Regions from separate parts of the Glutamicibacter sp. MCAF14 genome, predicted to be linked through region 2. Evidence: riboswitches for the same ligand, from Rfam matches in the RefSeq annotation. Region 2 holds a riboswitch; each other region holds the start of a gene.
The links. Region 2 has a riboswitch for thiamine pyrophosphate ahead of thiM (hydroxyethylthiazole kinase). Riboswitches for the same ligand answer to the same signal wherever they lie in the genome.
Positions count from the first base shown of each region.

Region 1: it holds a riboswitch for thiamine pyrophosphate, as region 2 does, so the genes downstream of both, thiO (glycine oxidase ThiO) here and thiM (hydroxyethylthiazole kinase) in region 2, are expected to answer to the same signal.
Region 3: it holds a riboswitch for thiamine pyrophosphate, as region 2 does, so the genes downstream of both, AB4Y71_RS02685 (ECF transporter S component) here and thiM (hydroxyethylthiazole kinase) in region 2, are expected to answer to the same signal.
Region 4: it holds a riboswitch for thiamine pyrophosphate, as region 2 does, so the genes downstream of both, thiC (phosphomethylpyrimidine synthase ThiC) here and thiM (hydroxyethylthiazole kinase) in region 2, are expected to answer to the same signal.

Region 1 is NZ_JBFREO010000002.1:375,026-379,232, reverse strand. Features, by position in the region: gene AB4Y71_RS04405 (thiazole synthase) at 1-136, opposite strand, end outside; gene thiS (sulfur carrier protein ThiS) at 139-384, opposite strand; gene thiO (glycine oxidase ThiO) at 400-1,512, opposite strand; TPP riboswitch at 1,510-1,614, opposite strand; gene AB4Y71_RS04390 (GNAT family N-acetyltransferase) at 1,694-2,659, shown strand; gene AB4Y71_RS04385 (mechanosensitive ion channel) at 2,743-3,963, opposite strand.
Region 2 is NZ_JBFREO010000001.1:36,106-40,312, reverse strand. Features, by position in the region: gene thiD (bifunctional hydroxymethylpyrimidine kinase/phosphomethylpyrimidine kinase) at 1-817, opposite strand, end outside; gene thiE (thiamine phosphate synthase) at 814-1,455, opposite strand; gene thiM (hydroxyethylthiazole kinase) at 1,448-2,242, opposite strand; TPP riboswitch at 2,232-2,326, opposite strand; gene AB4Y71_RS00185 (GntR family transcriptional regulator) at 2,364-2,729, opposite strand; gene AB4Y71_RS00180 (hypothetical protein) at 2,726-4,207, opposite strand, start outside.
Region 3 is NZ_JBFREO010000002.1:26,562-30,768, reverse strand. Features, by position in the region: gene AB4Y71_RS02690 (ATP-binding cassette domain-containing protein) at 1-959, opposite strand, end outside; gene AB4Y71_RS02685 (ECF transporter S component) at 956-1,564, opposite strand; TPP riboswitch at 1,629-1,749, opposite strand; gene AB4Y71_RS02680 (DUF4235 domain-containing protein) at 1,825-2,076, shown strand; gene mnhG (monovalent cation/H(+) antiporter subunit G) at 2,136-2,540, opposite strand; gene AB4Y71_RS02670 (monovalent cation/H+ antiporter complex subunit F) at 2,540-2,806, opposite strand; gene AB4Y71_RS02665 (Na+/H+ antiporter subunit E) at 2,809-3,435, opposite strand; gene AB4Y71_RS02660 (Na+/H+ antiporter subunit D) at 3,447-4,207, opposite strand, start outside.
Region 4 is NZ_JBFREO010000002.1:183,291-187,497, forward strand. Features, by position in the region: gene AB4Y71_RS03380 (DEAD/DEAH box helicase) at 1-724, shown strand, start outside; gene thiC (phosphomethylpyrimidine synthase ThiC) at 818-2,560, opposite strand; TPP riboswitch at 2,557-2,664, opposite strand; tRNA gene AB4Y71_RS03390 (tRNA-Thr) at 2,865-2,936, opposite strand; tRNA gene AB4Y71_RS03395 (tRNA-Thr) at 3,450-3,521, shown strand; tRNA gene AB4Y71_RS03400 (tRNA-Met) at 3,569-3,645, shown strand; gene AB4Y71_RS03405 (hypothetical protein) at 3,808-4,071, opposite strand.

The DNA.
Region 1 (4,207 bases), on a different contig from region 2:
CTTGCAGCGCGGTTTCCAAGGTGGCAAGCGAGGTTGCTCCCCCGGTGCCCAGGATCAAGCGGGAGGACAGGGTGCGCCCGGCGATCTGGAAGGGATCGGTTTGGCTGTCTAATTCGGTGATGTTTTGCGTTTCCATGCTTAGCCTCCTTGGGCGGCGGTAACGAGTTCAACGCTGTGCCCTTGGGCCAGCAGGCAGGTATTCCACGCGCTTCGTGGGACAACGGCCCCATTGACCGCGGCTGCGATTCCCAGCTTGCTGCCGTCTACTGCCAGCGAGTTGTCATCCATTTCCTTGCCGATGCTCGTGCTGATCAGTTCGCGCAGGGTCGTGCCTTCGGCCAGGTCTACTGGCTGGGAATTGAAGTTGATGCCGATGGTTTTCATAGCTGCGTGCTCCATTCAATGAGTGCTCAGAGTAGTTGTCGTAGCAAAGCGGTGCGGGTTCACTGCCAAGTCGAATTGCCCAGGTTCTGCGCCATCGATGAGGTCGGTGGTCATCCGGGCGCCCAACGGGGTCAAGAGGACACCGTGGCGGGAATATCCGGTGCTGAGAACCAGGCCCGGATCAAGGCGGCCAATCAGCGGCCGGTCATCCGGGGTGGCTGGACGGGCTCGGGCTGTGGCTTCGTTCAAGGTGCACTCGCTGATCCCGGGAACCAGCTTGCGGGCATTGTCCAGCAGGTTGTGCATGGCCCCGATGTTCACTGCCGGTTGCGCATCTTCGCGGACACTGGCGCCAAGCACCAGGCTGCCGTCCTTTCTCGGGACCAAGTACACGTTGTCCCGGTGCACGATGCCGCGGATGGTGCGGGTAATCAGCGGAGGTCCTGCAGGTCCTTGGATCCGCAGGATATCTCCATAGACCGGGCGCAGCGGAAGATGCGGGAGGCCTTGAACCGTGCCAAGCCCGGTGGCAAGGATGGTCTGGTCAGCTTCGAGGATCCGGCCTGTTACGGTGCGAACCCCGACGGTCCGCTCCCCTTTAGTGAGCAGCGTCTGCACGGATTCTTCAATGAGCGACGGACGCAGGTGCGCCAGCAGGATCTTGAGAACTGAGCGCGGGTCGACCTGATGGTCTTCTTCGCACAGGACCGCGCCTGCGATATTGGCGGCCAACGCCGGTTCGAGTTTTCGTGCTTGGCTTGGCAACAGCTTTTGCGCACACAGTCCAAGGGATACTTGCAGCTCTGCCAATTCATGTAATGCTTCGCGGTCAGCAGGCTCGGCAGCGACAACCAGCGTGGAGTTTTGCAGGTAGTCCGGCCGGTGCCCGGTCACGGATTCTATGCGTTCAATAAATTGTGGATAGGCTGCATTCGATGCGGCGAGCAGCTGATGCAGCTCACCGTGGCCCCAATTGGTTTCAGCTGCCGGAGCGAGCATTCCTGCCGCTGCATAGCTGGCGCCGTGGCCCGGACCCGGATCGATAAGCGTGACGGTGTGAGCTCGGGATTGGAGTTCGAATGCGATAGCCAGGCCAATAATTCCGGCACCAACGATATTGACATGCACAAGGGCACGCTTCCTTCCTACGGCGGCATGACCCGCATCAGGTGTAGCGGTCGGCTCGGTGCCCTCTCAGCCTGGTCAATTCAGGCTCCCGCGGATTACTGCGATTATAAGCATGAGCTAGCTCATAATGTCGAACTTTATTGCCACTAGTTCCGTCATCTTCTGTGATGTAGTTACTGGTATGGATTTTCAAGACTTCCCTGTAGCTCTTCGGCTTGATTCTTCGCTGGCCCAAGTCATCATCGACTTGGAGCAAGAACTGCTGGATCCAAGTCGCCGGAGCAGCGTCGAGGAATTGAAGCGGCTCTTGCATCCTTGGTTCCGCGAGGTTGGAGCCAGCGGACGGAACTATGACCGGGAGAGCATCATCGCCCAGCTGGCCATGGAACCCATTCGACAGTCGGGCCCGTTGAAGGTGGCGAACCCGGTGGCGTTGCAGCTGGCAGGGCACCTGGTGCTTTTACGCTGGCACTTGCATGCCGAGGTGAGCAGCGAGCGCAGTTCGCTGTGGATCCTTGAGCAGGATCGCTGGCAGATGATCTTCCATCAGGGCACCACCAGCAGCGCACAGATCCCTGCTTCTACTCCAAAAGCTGAAGCGGCTGCGAGCGCAGGAGATGAATTTTGTGTGCGTCCACTTGAACCATCTGATGCAGCAGCGGTGTTCGAGGCATTTTCTTCAAACCCTGATATGAAGCGCCAAGGCGATGCCGATACCCCGCAGAAAGCTCACGCGTATGTCCAAGCGCTGCTTGAGGATAGGAAACGCCAGCGGGCACTGGCGGTGACCATCGAAGATCGGTTGGTTGGCTTGGTGTGCGGGACGGTGAACCATTCCAATGAGAACGCGTGGGTTTGGTATTGGATGAACCAGAAGTACCGTGGCCGATCACTGGCTACCCGTGCTGTGGCGAGTTTGGTGGATTATCTTTTCGGCGAGTTGGGTCTCTACCGCTTGGAGCTTGGACTGCGGGCAAATAATCCCAGTTCAAAGCACGTGGCCGAAAGCAATGGTTTCCTGCGTGAGGGAATCGAGCGGGGCAAGTTCTTGGTGGATGGCAATCGCATTGATGTGTATACCTATGCTCGGTTGCGCACCGACCCGGCACCGGCAGTGAACGCGCTGCCGTGGAGCAGGCAACCGTAGCGTGCTGAAATTCAAAAAAGCCACGGAATCCAAAATTGGATTCCGTGGCTTTTTATCTGTCCCTCAAGTTCTGTGATTGATAGTTAGATACCAGGGGTTGACGATGGTGGCATCGTATTCGGGCCGTCGTTGTTCTTGCTTGCTTCCATCTTGGTCAGCGTGCGTGCGGCTGCATCGCGTCCGCCAAGTCCAAAGGCCAGCGCTGCTGCCAGTGCTGCACCGATGACAATTGCGCCGAAGGCCATGTTGATGATCGAATCGGCGATACCCATGTACTTCAGGCCCATCGCTACGAACAGCGCAATTGCTGTGTAGCGGATGATCTTTGAAGCGGTGGTGTCACCCAAGAACCGTCCGATGACATTGGCGATGACGAAACCTGCGGCAATGATTGCTGCGCCGAAGATGATCTTGCCACCCAGGGCCAGGATCTCGTTGAGGATGTTGGTGATCGCTGGGAAGTTCAGCATCTGAGCTGCCATCACGCCGAAGAACAGCACGATAGCGATCTTGACGATGCCGGCAATGATTCCCGATGCGCTCTTGCCTTCGGGAACAATGCCCCACTGGGCCACGACCGAGTCGGTACCCACACCGTGAAGAGTGGTTTCAAGCAACTGACCGACGAACTTGGCAATCAGGATACCGACTGCCAACAGAGCCAAGGCCATAATGACCTGTGGGATTGCGGTGAAGACCAGCTGCAGCATCTGCTGAGCAGGATCCGAAATTGCCGCGATTCCCAGTACCTGCAGGGCCGAAATTGCCACGACCAGCAAGATCAAGGCGAAGACGATGTTGGAAATGATGTCAACGATCTTCGCTTGGGATTCGCGTGACTGGACTCCATCTACAGGTTCGCCGCGCGGGGTGACTTTGCGGACCAAGCTGCTGAAGTCTACGGTTCCCAACGCGGTCTTCAATAGCTGGCGAACGATATTTGCGATCACGTAGCCGATGAAGAAGATGAAGCCTGCACCGATGAGGTTTGGAATGAAGGCCATTACGCCGCCGAGCAGACCCTGCACCGGCGAGAGGACTTCAGATAGTGCGAAGACTTGCAAGATTGCTACCAGGCCAAAGAGCCAGACAATCAACCCTGCAACCTTGCCGAGGGATTGGCCTATCTGCTCTCCGTCATTGCCCTGCTTTTGCAGGAACTTCACCCTAGTCACCAGTTTGGCTGCAGCCCAACGAACTATGCGCGCAACAAGCCACGTAATGATGAGGATGATTAGCGCGATGCCAACCTTTTGTAGCATCGACGCCCAGTCGATATTTCCTAAAACGTTCTCAGACTGCATTGCTGCTCCTTCAACGTAGGGACAATCCGACCCTACGATGAAGTTCCAACACTGACTAGGGCAAAGTCCAATACCCCCAGCTTGATTCAATAGACTTTCACAGGTTGAATTGCGAAAACCTTATGAAATATTAGCTGATTGCACGAAATCCGCAATATGTGCCCTATGCCACAACTGATTCACGCAATGTTAGAAAGTTCCACGCACAGCTAGAACCCCTGAATTGCCTTGGAATCTCTTGCAG
Region 2 (4,207 bases):
TCTTGGCCCACCAGTGGCCCATGGGATCTGCCGTACCGAAGAAGCCGATGAAGTGGTTGACCGGTCCGTGGCCGCTGCCCACCTGCAATTGGTCGGCTGCGGCAATGGCCCGGTCAAGGTAGGACTTTGACTGTTCCAAGGCGATGCTCCAGTCGCCGGTGGCCGCAAAGCGGGTAGCCAGGGTGCTGGAGAGGGTGCAGCCGGTGCCGTGGGTATTGCTGGTGGCATGGCGCGGGCCGTTGAGCTCAAGCTGAACGCCGTTGGCTGAGACCAGCGCATCGGGGCACTGTGCCCCGGCCAGATGCCCGCCCTTGGCCAGCACCAGGGCATCGTGCTTGGCCGCCAGGCGCTGGGCCTGGGACAGAACTTCCTCCCATGCGCTGGCCACTGGTTCGCCCAGCAAGCTGGCAAGCTCCAGGATGTTCGGGGTGATCACCGTGGCACGGTCCAGCAACGAATCAAGGGCTGAATGATCCTCAAGCAGGCGGTCCCCGCTGGTGGCGACCATGACCGGGTCCAGGACTACCGGGGCGTTGATAGTTTCCAGCCAGCTGGTCACTGCGCGGATGACCTCGGAGTTGGCGAGCATCCCGATCTTGATGGCGTCGATGCGAATATCTGTACTAATGGCTTCAAGCTGCGCGAGGACAAAGTCGCCGCTGACCGCCTGGACGCCGGAAACCCCGTGGGTGTTCTGCGCGGTCAGTGCGGTGATGACGCACATGCCATAGCCGCCGTTGGCGGAAATGGCCTTCAAATCTGCCTGGATTCCCGCTCCGCCGGAAGGATCGGAGCCTGCAATGGACAAGATATTCACTTGGCCGCCTCCCATGCCGCCACCAGCTGCGCGCTGGCCTGCTGCGGATCTTCGGCATTGCAGATGGCGCGAACCACGGCCATGCCCGCTCCGCCGCCGGCGCTGATCGCGGCGGCATCGTCCTGGGTCAGCGCGCCGATGGCGACGCAGGGTAATTGAGTTAGGGTGGTGGCCCGGGCAAAGCCCTCAAGCCCCAGGGGCGTGGGGTGGTCCTTTTTAGTCGGAGTGGCGCGGATGGCTCCGACTCCCAGGTAGTCAATCAACGAAGCGTCCGCATTCGCCTGGGCCAGCTGCTCGTCCGTGGAAGCGCTCAAGCCGAGGATCCCGTTGCCGATGAGCTGGCGGGCCAGCGCCACCGGCACATCCTTTTGCCCGATGTGGATGCCGTTCACGGCGGCTCCGGCAGCCCGTGCCGCGAGGTAGACGTCGATCCGGTCGTTGATTAGCAGCTGGGCTTTGCCCTCGGTGAGCTTGGCGGCCGCGCAGGACAGTTCGAAGAATTCCCGGGCGCTTTCTTCCTTGGCGCGAAGCTGGATCCATTCGATCCCTCCGGCGACCGCGCCTTCGATGACTTCCAGGGTGCTGCGCGGGGTGCAGCTGGCGGTGTTGGCAACTAGGTAGGCACCGTAGTTATGCATGGTTCACTTCCTCGTACTTCAAGTTCTGCAGTTCTTCGGGTTCGGTAGCAGCCAGTGCATCCAGGAATGCGACGGCGAAGCTTCCCGGGCCGGTGCTGGCCTCCAGTGCCTTCTCGGCGGCTAGGCCATAGAAGCCGTGGGCGGCGATGGTGGCTTCGAATGGGTCATCGTGCACCGCGAGCATGCCAGCGCAGAAAGCGCCCAAGGCGCAGCCTCCTCCGGTCATCCGGGTCAGGCCGACGCCGTTGGTGTGCACCAGTACGGTGCGCGTGGCATCAATGATGGCGTCGGATTCACCGGAAATTGCCACCACGCAGCCATGCTCTTGTGCAAGCTCGCGGCCAGCATCCAGGGCCGCGGAAACAGTATCCAGAGCATCTACGCCGCGACCGGTGGAGCTCTTCCCGGCCAGTGCCAGGATTTCCGAAGCGTTGCCGCGAATCAGGGCAGGGCGTTGGGTCACGAGGCGCCGGGCGAAGTCGGTGCGTACCGGCAAAGCTCCCACGGCCACCGGGTCCAAGACCCACGGGGTGCCTGCGGCGCTCGCCGAATGCACGGCCTCATCCATGGCGGTGAGCTGTTCGGTGGTTGGCGTACCCAGGTTCACCAGCACGGCCGAAGCAACTTCTGCAAAAGGGCCGGCTTCGCCTGGCAGGTCGGTCATCGCCGGTGAAGCGCCCGATGAGAGCAGCATATTGGCGGTGAAGTTGGATACGACGGTATTGGTCAGGCAGAAAACCAAAGGTGATTGTTGCCGGTATTTCAGGGCAACGGCATGTAAAGCCATGCGACATCCCTCCGCTAGCGTGAACTAGATCAGGTTCTACGGGTCTTATCTCAGTCGGCTTCTCCGACACCCCGTGTCACTGCCCTTGAGCGTACGCACCTAGAGCGTCCACGACAAGTTTTTAACGTTCGCGCCGCGCCACCAGGGCCTTGAGGGTTGCGGCATCCACCTGCTGGGCGGATGCCAATTCCCAGAGATGGTCTACTGCGGCCAAGAGATCCTCACTAGGGTCCACCGAGTGCGCACGCTCATTGACCACCGTGCCGGCACGCCGCCGTGAGCTGATCAGCCCTTCGGCTTCCAATTCCTTGTAGGCGCGCGCCACGGTTCCGGCGGCAACACCGAGGTCCGTGGCCAGGGCACGCACGGTCGGAAGCTTGGCCCCGGCAGCCAGCTCACCTAGGGAAATCAATGAAGCAATCTGCGAGCGGATCTGCTCATAGGGAGGGGTCGCTGCCTGGAGGTCGACTCTGATCTGCGAGCTCATGAAGTACTTGACCGTTGGGGCGAAGGCACGAAGGCGCTGCCCGGGCGCTCAAGGACAATTACCGCTGGGACAACAAAGATCAGCAATGCAAAGAGTCCCAACCCTGCCGGGAACCCATAGCCAATGAGCAGCATGGCCGCCACTGCGCTGGCGGTAACCCGCATCGAACGCAATTCCAGAACCCTGCGGTACCAGATTTCTTCGGCAGCCGAGACGCACCAGGGAATAATTACCCGGCGGGCAAGCCATGTGAATCCACCATGGGAGGCCAGCAGCAAGAGGAGTAGCCCGGCAACAATCACCTTGCTCGGGGATGCGAAGCCCCATAGGTAATCCAAGGGCGGATAAAGCAAGAAGTAGGTGCTGGTGGCAAGCAGCAGGCCCGCACAGGCGTAGGACCACCACGGCAGCGGTGCCGAATGCTTTTCAGCGGCTGCCGCCTGTCGAGATGCCCAATTCATGTAGCCCAGGTACAAGGCATTCAGCCCAAGGTACAGCATCGCAGCTGCCGTGAAGAGGGCGAGGATCCACGTGGTGCGCTGGGCGCTGGGCCATTGGGTTTCATCGGTGACAGTCAAGAAGGTCCAGCCGATTGCGAGGCCGAGCAAGGCCAGCGTTGCAGTGGAGTATTGCAAAACGAATAGCTGTTCACGCAGACGTCCAAAAGCGGTCGGCGCCTTGGCAGCGGAATGAGCTTTCAATGTTGAACGCGGTCCCCAGAAGAATAAGGTGAGGCCCACGGCAAGAGCGCTGTAGTTCAATAATGCGTTCTGGTCAGTGAATAGATTGACCTGTGAATAGTTGAGCACCGACACGGTGAACGCCAGCAGCACGATACCGGTATTGCGCAGCAAGCGGTTAAGCCAGACAGTGCGCAGCGCCTGGTTATCCTCGCTGGTGATACCGGCCAAGGGGCGCCTTCTCAAGATGGCCGCCGCAACCACGGCGGCGGCCACGACGATGCCCGCCAGAGCCACGATGAAGATCGGGAGCATCTGGAGGCCCGATAGTTGCCCGTCCGTTGCGATACCCGACTCGTACATGGAGTATCCGCCCGAATCAACGGAGGTTATTTCAGTGGCAGGGACGCCGATGCGTCCTTCGACCGTGGAAGCCGGCCATAACGACCCCACGGCGGCCAGCAGCAGCAGCCCGACAAAAATCCCGAGCGACTTAGGGAAGGGGGTGGCCAGGGTGCGGGCTTCGAGCGAAGCGGTGCGCACCGGCTGCAATTCCTTGGGCCAGGTGAACAAGCCGATCATATAGACCAAGGGAACCCAGATTCCCGGGGTGAGCGCCTCGATGAAGGCAGAACTTGGATTCGGTTCGGAAACCGGAATGCTCCATGTCCTGGACAGGTCCCACGAGGTTGAAGCGAAGAATGCGATTAAAGCGCACCAGAATGAGTGCGACTGGGCTCGGTCGATCGCCGGGGCCCCGCGCCGGTGAGCTACAGAGCGCAGCCATGCGTAGATGAT
Region 3 (4,207 bases), on a different contig from region 2:
GTTGATTTGCCGGCACCATTTTCGCCGCGGATCACGGTGGCCGTGCCAGCCTTCACGCGCACGTCGACTGCTTGGGTGCGCGGGGCGGCGGCACTGCGTGCAGAGACCAGCTGCCGCGCTTCAAGCAGCGTTGGACCTGGCTCGTTGGCTGCAGCGGCTACCTGTGGAAGGTATCCGGGGATCCACAGCCCGGCAGCCGCCAGCTCGTTGCGCACCGTGGCGTCCGTATAGAGCTGCTGGGGGTCCAGATCATGCGCGACTCCCCCACCAGGCTGCAGCACGATCACCCGGTCGACATGTTGCGCCCAGGCATCAAGACGATGCTCGACAATGATCAAGGTGGCCCCCGATATCCGGGCCGCGTTCAGTACCGCATCGCGCAATAGCTCGATGCTTTGCGGATCCACATTGGCAGTGGGCTCATCGAGCAGCATCACGCTTGGCTCCATGGCCAGAATGCCGGCCAGGGCCAACCGCTGCTTCTGCCCACCAGAGAGTTCCTGAGTTCGGTGATCATGAGCCAACGCGCCCAGCCCCACCGCGTTCAACGCTTCGGGGATGCGCTGGCGAATCACCTGCGGATCAATCCCGAGGTTCTCCGCACCAAAAGCCACATCATCAGCGACCCGGCTTTGCACCACCTGAGTTTCTGGATCCTGCTGCATCAGCCCCACCGGATGGGTGCGGCTGAAGGCATCGGACCCGTCTATGAGCAGACGCCCGGATACCTGCTCGGCCTCATCGGCTTCGAGCAATCCTGCCATGGCGTGCAACAGTGTCGATTTGCCGGCACCTGAAGGACCGACCAGCAGCACCTTTTCTCCGGCGTGGATCTGCAGATCCAACCCGGAGATAGCCGGCTGGTGCCGTTCGGTGTGCTGCCACCCGAAGCCTGTTGCGGTAATTGCCGCCCCACGCTGGGTTTTACTGGCGGCCCCGGAATTGGCAACGAAACTCATTTTGAGCTTTCCAAGTGCGCACGCCGGCTGGCCAGCGCGCTCAGTGCTCCAGTCTTGGCCAGGGCACGAGTGGCCAGCCAGGACAGCAGACCGGCAACAATCAGTCCGGAAACACCGGTGGCGATCACGTGGAAGATCTTCATCCCCGCGGTGTACTCAACGTAGTAGGCCATGATGTAGGCCTCGGAAAATCCAGCAAACAGCCCGGAGAGCAGGCCTGCCAGCAGTGCAACGCCCAGGTTCCATTTGCGGTAGCGGAATGCGGCGAAGACCAGTTCTGCACCCAAGCCCTGGACCGCTCCGGAGATCAGCACGGTCAAGCCATAGTGCGAGCCGAGCAACGCTTCAACGACAGCGGCCAGCAACTCGCAATAGATCGCGGCTCCTGGCTTGCGGATGATCAGCGCACCGAGCACCGCTGGGAATAGCCACATGCCGGTGAGCAGTGCGGTAGCTGGTGGGAATGCGGCAAAAGCCAGTGAGAACAGGCCATATCCGGCGCTCCATGCCCAGAAGATGACCCCTGAAGCTACTGCGATCACCGAGGCGACCACGATGTCAACTACACGCCAGCCGGTACGCTGCTTCGATACTGTTTCGTTCATTGTTACTCCTCCTGTGCAAGGAGGGGAGATGGACGGAATGAGGGCATGTTCCCATGCCTATCCGCATCCGAGATGCTCGACTTCCTTCGCCGGTACTAGCCGGGGCAGGTTCGAGGGTCTGCGATCTATCGCACTCTCAGCGTCTTGCGACTTTTAAAAAGTCTGACGCTCCCCTGTCGGAAAAAATACTGCTCCCCCACCATACCGCAGGTATGCTGGGCAGAGGAACGATAAGTCAAGACCTTGATCGTGAGGAAAAAATGGATAAAGTGCAGAAACTTGTCACCACCGGCATCACCGTTGGTGCAGGCATTCTCGGCGGCAAGCTAGTTGATTTCCTTTGGTTGAAGGCCACCGGCAGCAAAGCGCCACGCAAGGGCACTGACGAAGCAGCTGAAGCTTCATTCCGTAAGGCACTGGGCTTTGCCGTGGTCTCCGCTCTGGTGGCAGCGATCATGCAGACCGTTGCAGACCGCAGCGCCAACAAGGTTGTTGCCAAGTTCACTAAGTAGGCATCGGCATTAAGCCATGAAGCGGGAGCCGCGATATTTGCGTGGCTCCCGCTTTGCGTTTAATTCTGGTTTTCTCCGGGTTGGTCCTTGGTGATCGGAGTGGCTTCGGTTGGTGGAGTGGAATTGACCTTGTTCACGACCAGGCTCAACTCATCGGAGAAGAGTGTCTCCTTGGCCGCGTGCTTGGTGCGGTAGCCGGATCGGCCGATCATGTGGGCAGAAACAGGTGCGGTCAGCAGCTGCATTCCCCAGGCCAGGACCAGCACCGGGATCACCGCCCAGCTGCGCAGATGAATGGCCAGTCCGGCGAAGATCAGCAGGAAACCGAGCACCTGCGGCTTGGTCGCGGCATGCATGCGGGTGAGCATATCCGGGAAGGTCAGCAGGCCGATACCGGCAATCAAAGACATCAGGCAGCCCACGACCAGCAGTATCGCGACAAGAATATCGAGGAAGAGATCCATTAGGCGTTCCTCTGATCCGAAACGAAGCGCGAGACGGTCACAGAGCCGATGAAGCCGAGCATGCAGGCGGCCACCACGAACAACAGGTAGTCGGTGTGCTTGTGCAAAACCATTTCCAGGCACAGCGCGGCGGAGATGATCAGCAACATCACGTCCAGGGCCAGCACCCGGTCAAGAATCGACGGGCCTTTGGCCACGCGGACCAGGCAAGCTACGGCCCCAAGGCACAGCATGATGCCGCAGATCCAAATGACGATGTCCATCATGTCTATTCCTTCCTCGCAGCAAAGTCCGGTCCGCATTCATTCTTGATCGCTTCGTACTCATCCGGACTGCCGATGGCCATGATCAGCCGGCGCTCGATGTCGCGGATGGCCGCCCGGGCTTTCTCCACATCTGCCGGAGATTCAATGTCGATGTAGTGCAGGTACAGGGTCGATGAGCTGCGGTCCACGTCGATCACGAACGAACCCGGGATCAGCGTGAGCACGTGGCCCACGGTCATCACGATCAGATCCGAGCCGGTGCGCAGCGGCACCGCGATGATGGCGCTGTGCGTCTTCTTGCCGTTGGCGATGGCCAGCTTGGCCACGTGGAAGCTGGCCACGACCACTTGGCCCATGAACCAGATGAACAGCTTCAGGCAGTACCACAGGTTGATGCGTCCGGACAGGACCACCGGCGGCAGCGGGAAGAGGTTGACGATGACCAGCGCGATGACCGCGCCGAAGATCATGTTGCCCAGCGAGAAGTCCTGCCACAGGGCGCCCCAGACGAAGAGCAGCAACAGCAGCAGCGGCCATTCCTGCTTGAATGTCGCGCGGTGGCGCACACCGGAGGTATCCAGCGCATCATCGATACGCTGGTCGCGCGGTTCAAAATTCCTATTCGGCATCATCCCTCCAATCAGAGTGGCAAGATCGCAGTGATATAAGGTTCGCGGGCAATCAGTTCCACGGCCACGCGCTCACAGAATTCGAAGATCGGTCCGGCAAAGACGGTCAGCGCAATACCTGCAAGCACCAGCGAACCGGTGGCATAACGCATGCCCCACGGCAGGGATTCGGCTTCCAGGGACTTGGCCAGCTTCAAACCCAGTCGGGGGTTCTGCCCTCCTCCGGCCAGGGTCTCATCGGCCACCCGGGTCGCTTCGGCGACCAGCCCCTGGTTGGGAACTTCGGCATCAGCGGCACGGCGCCAGAACACCCGGGCCCACACGCGGATGATCGCCATCAAGGTCAGCAAGCTGGTGAGCAGCCCGGCACCGATCACGATCCAGGTCAGCGCATCAGCCTCTTGCGCGGCCGCATGAAGCAGCCCGAACTTGCCCAGGAACCCGGAGAACGGCGGGATGCCGCCCAGGTTGATGGCCGGAATGAAGAACAACAGCGAAAGCGCCGGGGAAAGCTTGGCCAGCGAACCGAGCCGGGTGACATTCGAACTGCCGGCACGGCGTTCGATCAGCCCGGCGACCATGAACAGCGAGGTCTGCACGATGATGTGGTGGCCCACGTAGTAGACGGTCGCGGCGATGGCCAGCGGCCCGCCCACGGCCACACCGAAGATCAGGTAGCCGATGTGGCTGGTGAGCGTAAAGGACAGCATGCGCTTGAAGTCCGTCTGCGCCAGCGCACCGAGGATACCAATGACCATGGTCAGCGCCGCCA
Region 4 (4,207 bases), on a different contig from region 2:
CCGTATCCAGAAGTTCACCGATCGCATCGACAAGACCATCAGCGGCCAGGACCTGACTACCTTCCGCGAAATCGTGGAGAAGTTCGCTTCCGAGCACGAAGACCTGGATCAGCTGGAAATCGCAGCTGCGCTGGCTCTGATGGCTCAGGGCGGTCGCCCGCTGCTGATGACCGAACCAGTCATGTCGCCTTCGAAGAAGGCCCGCATGGATCGCCCAGAGCGAGGCGGCGAACGCGGTGAGCGTGGCGATCGTGGTCCACGTGCCCGCAAGACCGCTGCTGAAGGCAACGCCATGTACCGTCTGGCCGTTGGCCGCCGCAACCGCGTGCAGCCAGGCTCGATCGTTGGCGCACTGGCTAACGAAGGTGGCTTCGATTCTTCGGAAATCGGCGGCATCGAGATCCGTTCGGACCACACCCTGGTCGAGCTGCCAGCCGAGCTGACCAAGGACCAGTGGCGTGCACTGTCCAAGACCCGCATCGGCGGCGAAGCCATTGAGCTCGAGCTCGACAATGGCCGCAGCCCACGTCGTGAAGACGACGGCGACCGCGGTGGCTTCCGCGGCGGCCGTGGCGGCGGCTTCGGTGGCGGTCGCAGTGGCGGCGGACGTGGCGGCTTCGGCGGTGGCCGTGGTGGCGGACGTGGCGGCTTCGGCGGCGGCGGACGCGGCGGCAAGGATCGCTACAGCGATTCGGGCCGTAGCGGTGGACGTCGCGACTACTAAGCCTGTCGCACACTAGCTGAACAGCATTAGATAACGCCCTCGGGGCAAGCATGAAGCTTGCTCCGAGGGCGTTTTCCGTTAACCGGAGCCCGCTTACGGGGCCGGGCTTCCCAACGGGATCTGGTCCCCGAGGTAGACCGTGCCGCCGCTTTCCAAGAACTGCCTGCTCTTCTGCGCCATCCCGGCCAGCGCGGCTTGGGCCTCGGCGGATCCGTACTCGTCACGGATATCCTGGGAAATGCGCATGGAACAGAACTTCGGCCCGCACATGGAGCAGAAATGCGCGGTCTTGGCTGGTTCGGCCGGCAGCGTCTCGTCATGGAATTCCTGGGCTGTGACCGGGTCCAGGGACAGCGCGAACTGGTCATGCCAGCGGAACTCGAAGCGCGCCTTGCTCAACGCATCATCGCGAGCCGTGGCCCCAGGGTGGCCCTTGGCCAGATCTGCGGCGTGCGCGGCGATCTTGTAGGTGATGACGCCGGTTTTCACATCATCCCGGTTAGGCAGTCCCAGATGCTCCTTGGGAGTGACGTAGCAGAGCATCGCGGTGCCGTAGCGGGCGATCTCGGTGGCGCCGATGGCGCTGGTGATGTGGTCGTAGCCCGGAGCGATATCGGTGACCAGCGGGCCCAGCGTGTAGAACGGAGCCCCATCGCACAGTTCCTGCTGGCGCTCCACATTCTCGCGCACCAGGTGGAACGGGATATGCCCCGGTCCTTCCACCATCACCTGAACGTCGTACTTCCAGGCGCGCTTGGTCAGCTCTGCCAAGGTGTCCAGCTCGGCGAACTGGGCGGCGTCATTGGCATCCGCAATGGAACCAGGGCGCAGCCCGTCGCCCAGCGAGAACGCCACATCGTACTGCGCGAAGATCTCGCACAGCTCATCGAAGTGGGTGTAGAGGAAATTCTCCTGATGGTGCGCCAAGCACCAGCCTGCCATGATGGACCCGCCGCGCGAGACCATGCCGGTGACGCGGTTGGCGGTCAGCGGGATGTAGCGCAGCAGCACTCCGGCGTGGATGGTCATGTAGTCCACGCCCTGCTCGCACTGCTCAATGACGGTGTCCCGGAAGATCTCCCACGTCAGTTCATTAGCTTCGCCATTGACCTTCTCCAGAGCCTGGTAGATCGGCACGGTGCCGATGGGCACCGGCGAATTGCGGATGATCCACTCGCGGGTGGTGTGGATGTCATCTCCGGTGGACAGATCCATGACCGTGTCCGCACCCCACTTGGCTGCCCACTGCAGCTTGGAGACTTCCTCGGCGATGGAGCTGGTCACCGCCGAATTGCCGATATTCGCATTGATTTTCACCAAGAAGGCCTTGCCGATGATCATCGGCTCGGATTCCGGGTGGTTTATGTTCGCCGGGATGATGGCCCGGCCGGCCGCAAGCTCGCTGCGCACCAGTTCGACATCGCATTCTTCGCGTATGGCAACATAGCGCATTTCCGGGGTGATGATCCCGGCCCGGGCATAGTGCATCTGGGTCACACGGGCTGCGCTGACGGCCCTTCGCGGAGGCGCCGAGCGTCCGGCCCACTCTGCGCTGGCGGTGCCTCTGCGAACCGCAGAGCGTCCGTCATCGTGCAGATTGCGTTCTCGACCCTCATAGGTTTCCACATCCCCGCGTTCCAGGATCCACGGTTCGCGGAAAGGCTGCAATCCTTGGGTGGGTTCGCTTCCCGGTCCGCTGGTGCGATACACCTGCAACGGTTCATTTAGCTCGCCATTGGGGGAGCCAGCCAATTGGATCTGGGTGACGGGAACGGAAATTCCCTCAGACACGCGGTAGGCAAGGGTGTGGGCAAGGTGCTGTTCAAATTGTTCCACTGGGGAAACTCACTTCCTTCGCCGGCATTACCCGGACAGGTTCAACGGTCGCGGACGGCGATAGTCCGATCTCAGCCCTTGCCAGGGCACCCGTGTGGTCGCGATCAACTTAGCACGATTTCTGCCAGAAAAGACAGCAGCGCTGCACAAATTATGGATGTGAAGAAGCAGCGGTCCAGAAGATGGGAAGTGGTTTCACTCTCGCTGGCAGCTGGGAAACAGGCTGCTGTGGGGCGTAGTGGGAGAAACTTTTGGGGAAACGAAAAGAGAGACAATCTGCAATCAGATTGTCTCTCTTATTTCGAGCCCCCTGCCGGAATCGATCCGGCGACCTCGTTCTTACCAAGAACGCGCTCTACCACTGAGCTAAGGGGGCAACAGGTAAATACTTTACACAGGTTTTTAAGGTTTGCAAAATCCGCTGAGAATTTGTTGCTGACGTCACAACATCACTACTCAGGTTGCGTTTGGTGCATAGATACCCGAGTGTGAAATTAGCTGGGTAGTGAAAGGAATTTGAGGCATTCAGCATCTTAGAAAAGATCTTTTTCTTGCTTTGATGCTCCGGGCGCCCACCGCGGCTTCGTGCAGGGGTTTGCTGCCGATGGGAACGGGTTTCCCGTCGGGCGTCAGGACGGTTGCTGGGCAAAGTCACCTGATCATCGTTCGAGGCATGCGGTCTAGTGCAAAAGCGCTAGTGAGCCCAGGGAATTACCAAAGTGAGCATCGTCACCCAAGCCCTTTTTGTGCCACTCATAGTTCTACGTCGCATGGGCCCTGCATGTAAATTAGCACTGACTAGGCCTTATTCGTTTTGGATGGGCCATTCCTATGGGCGAGTTGGCCGATTTTTCTTTGCTGGGAAATCCGTGTAGAGTATTTACTCGTTGCCCCCTTAGCTCAGTGGTAGAGCGCGTTCTTGGTAAGAACGAGGTCGCCGGATCGATTCCGGCAGGGGGCTCTGAGTGAGAAGCTTTCTTGGCTTCTACTGGATTGCTTCTCACTTGTGGCGGCGTAGCTCAGCTGGTTAGAGCGCACGACTCATAATCGTGAGGTCCCGGGATCGAGTCCCGGCGCCGCTACCAAATGAAGACCCGCAGCTTTTGCTGTGGGTCTTTTTTGGATTTCAGGCACTCAGGACAAATCGGGCCCCTAAGTAAGGTCTGGAGAATTCTTGAATTTTTCGCCTGCTTGCTTGCCTGCCAAGTGATTCGTTTGTGAATCACCTGGCAGGTGAAGATCGCTTCTTATGGCTTTGGCTTGCCCAGTGCGTTGACTGCATCGCTTATCGTCGCGCCGCGGTGCTGCTGCCGGTAGGCTTTGACATCTTTCGGGTCAAGATCACTGGCATCCACAGTGACTTTTTGCTGTTTGTCGCGGAACCAGAACCACCCCATCAAAGCCCAGCTGCCAAGCAAGAGGCCATAGATTGGTTCATCGGATACCACGATGAGAAGTGCTGCCAGGAGAGCCAACGTCAAGATTGCCATTTCGCGTGCTGCTTTGCTCATCGAATGCCCCTAACTAATGCCTGCCGCCTCGAATCGAAAAACTATACTGCGCGGTCGTGGTCCCAAGGGTTCATGAATGTTCCAAGTTGCTTGAGGGGGTGATGTCCAGCCTCATGCCCGGATATTCCCACTCTAT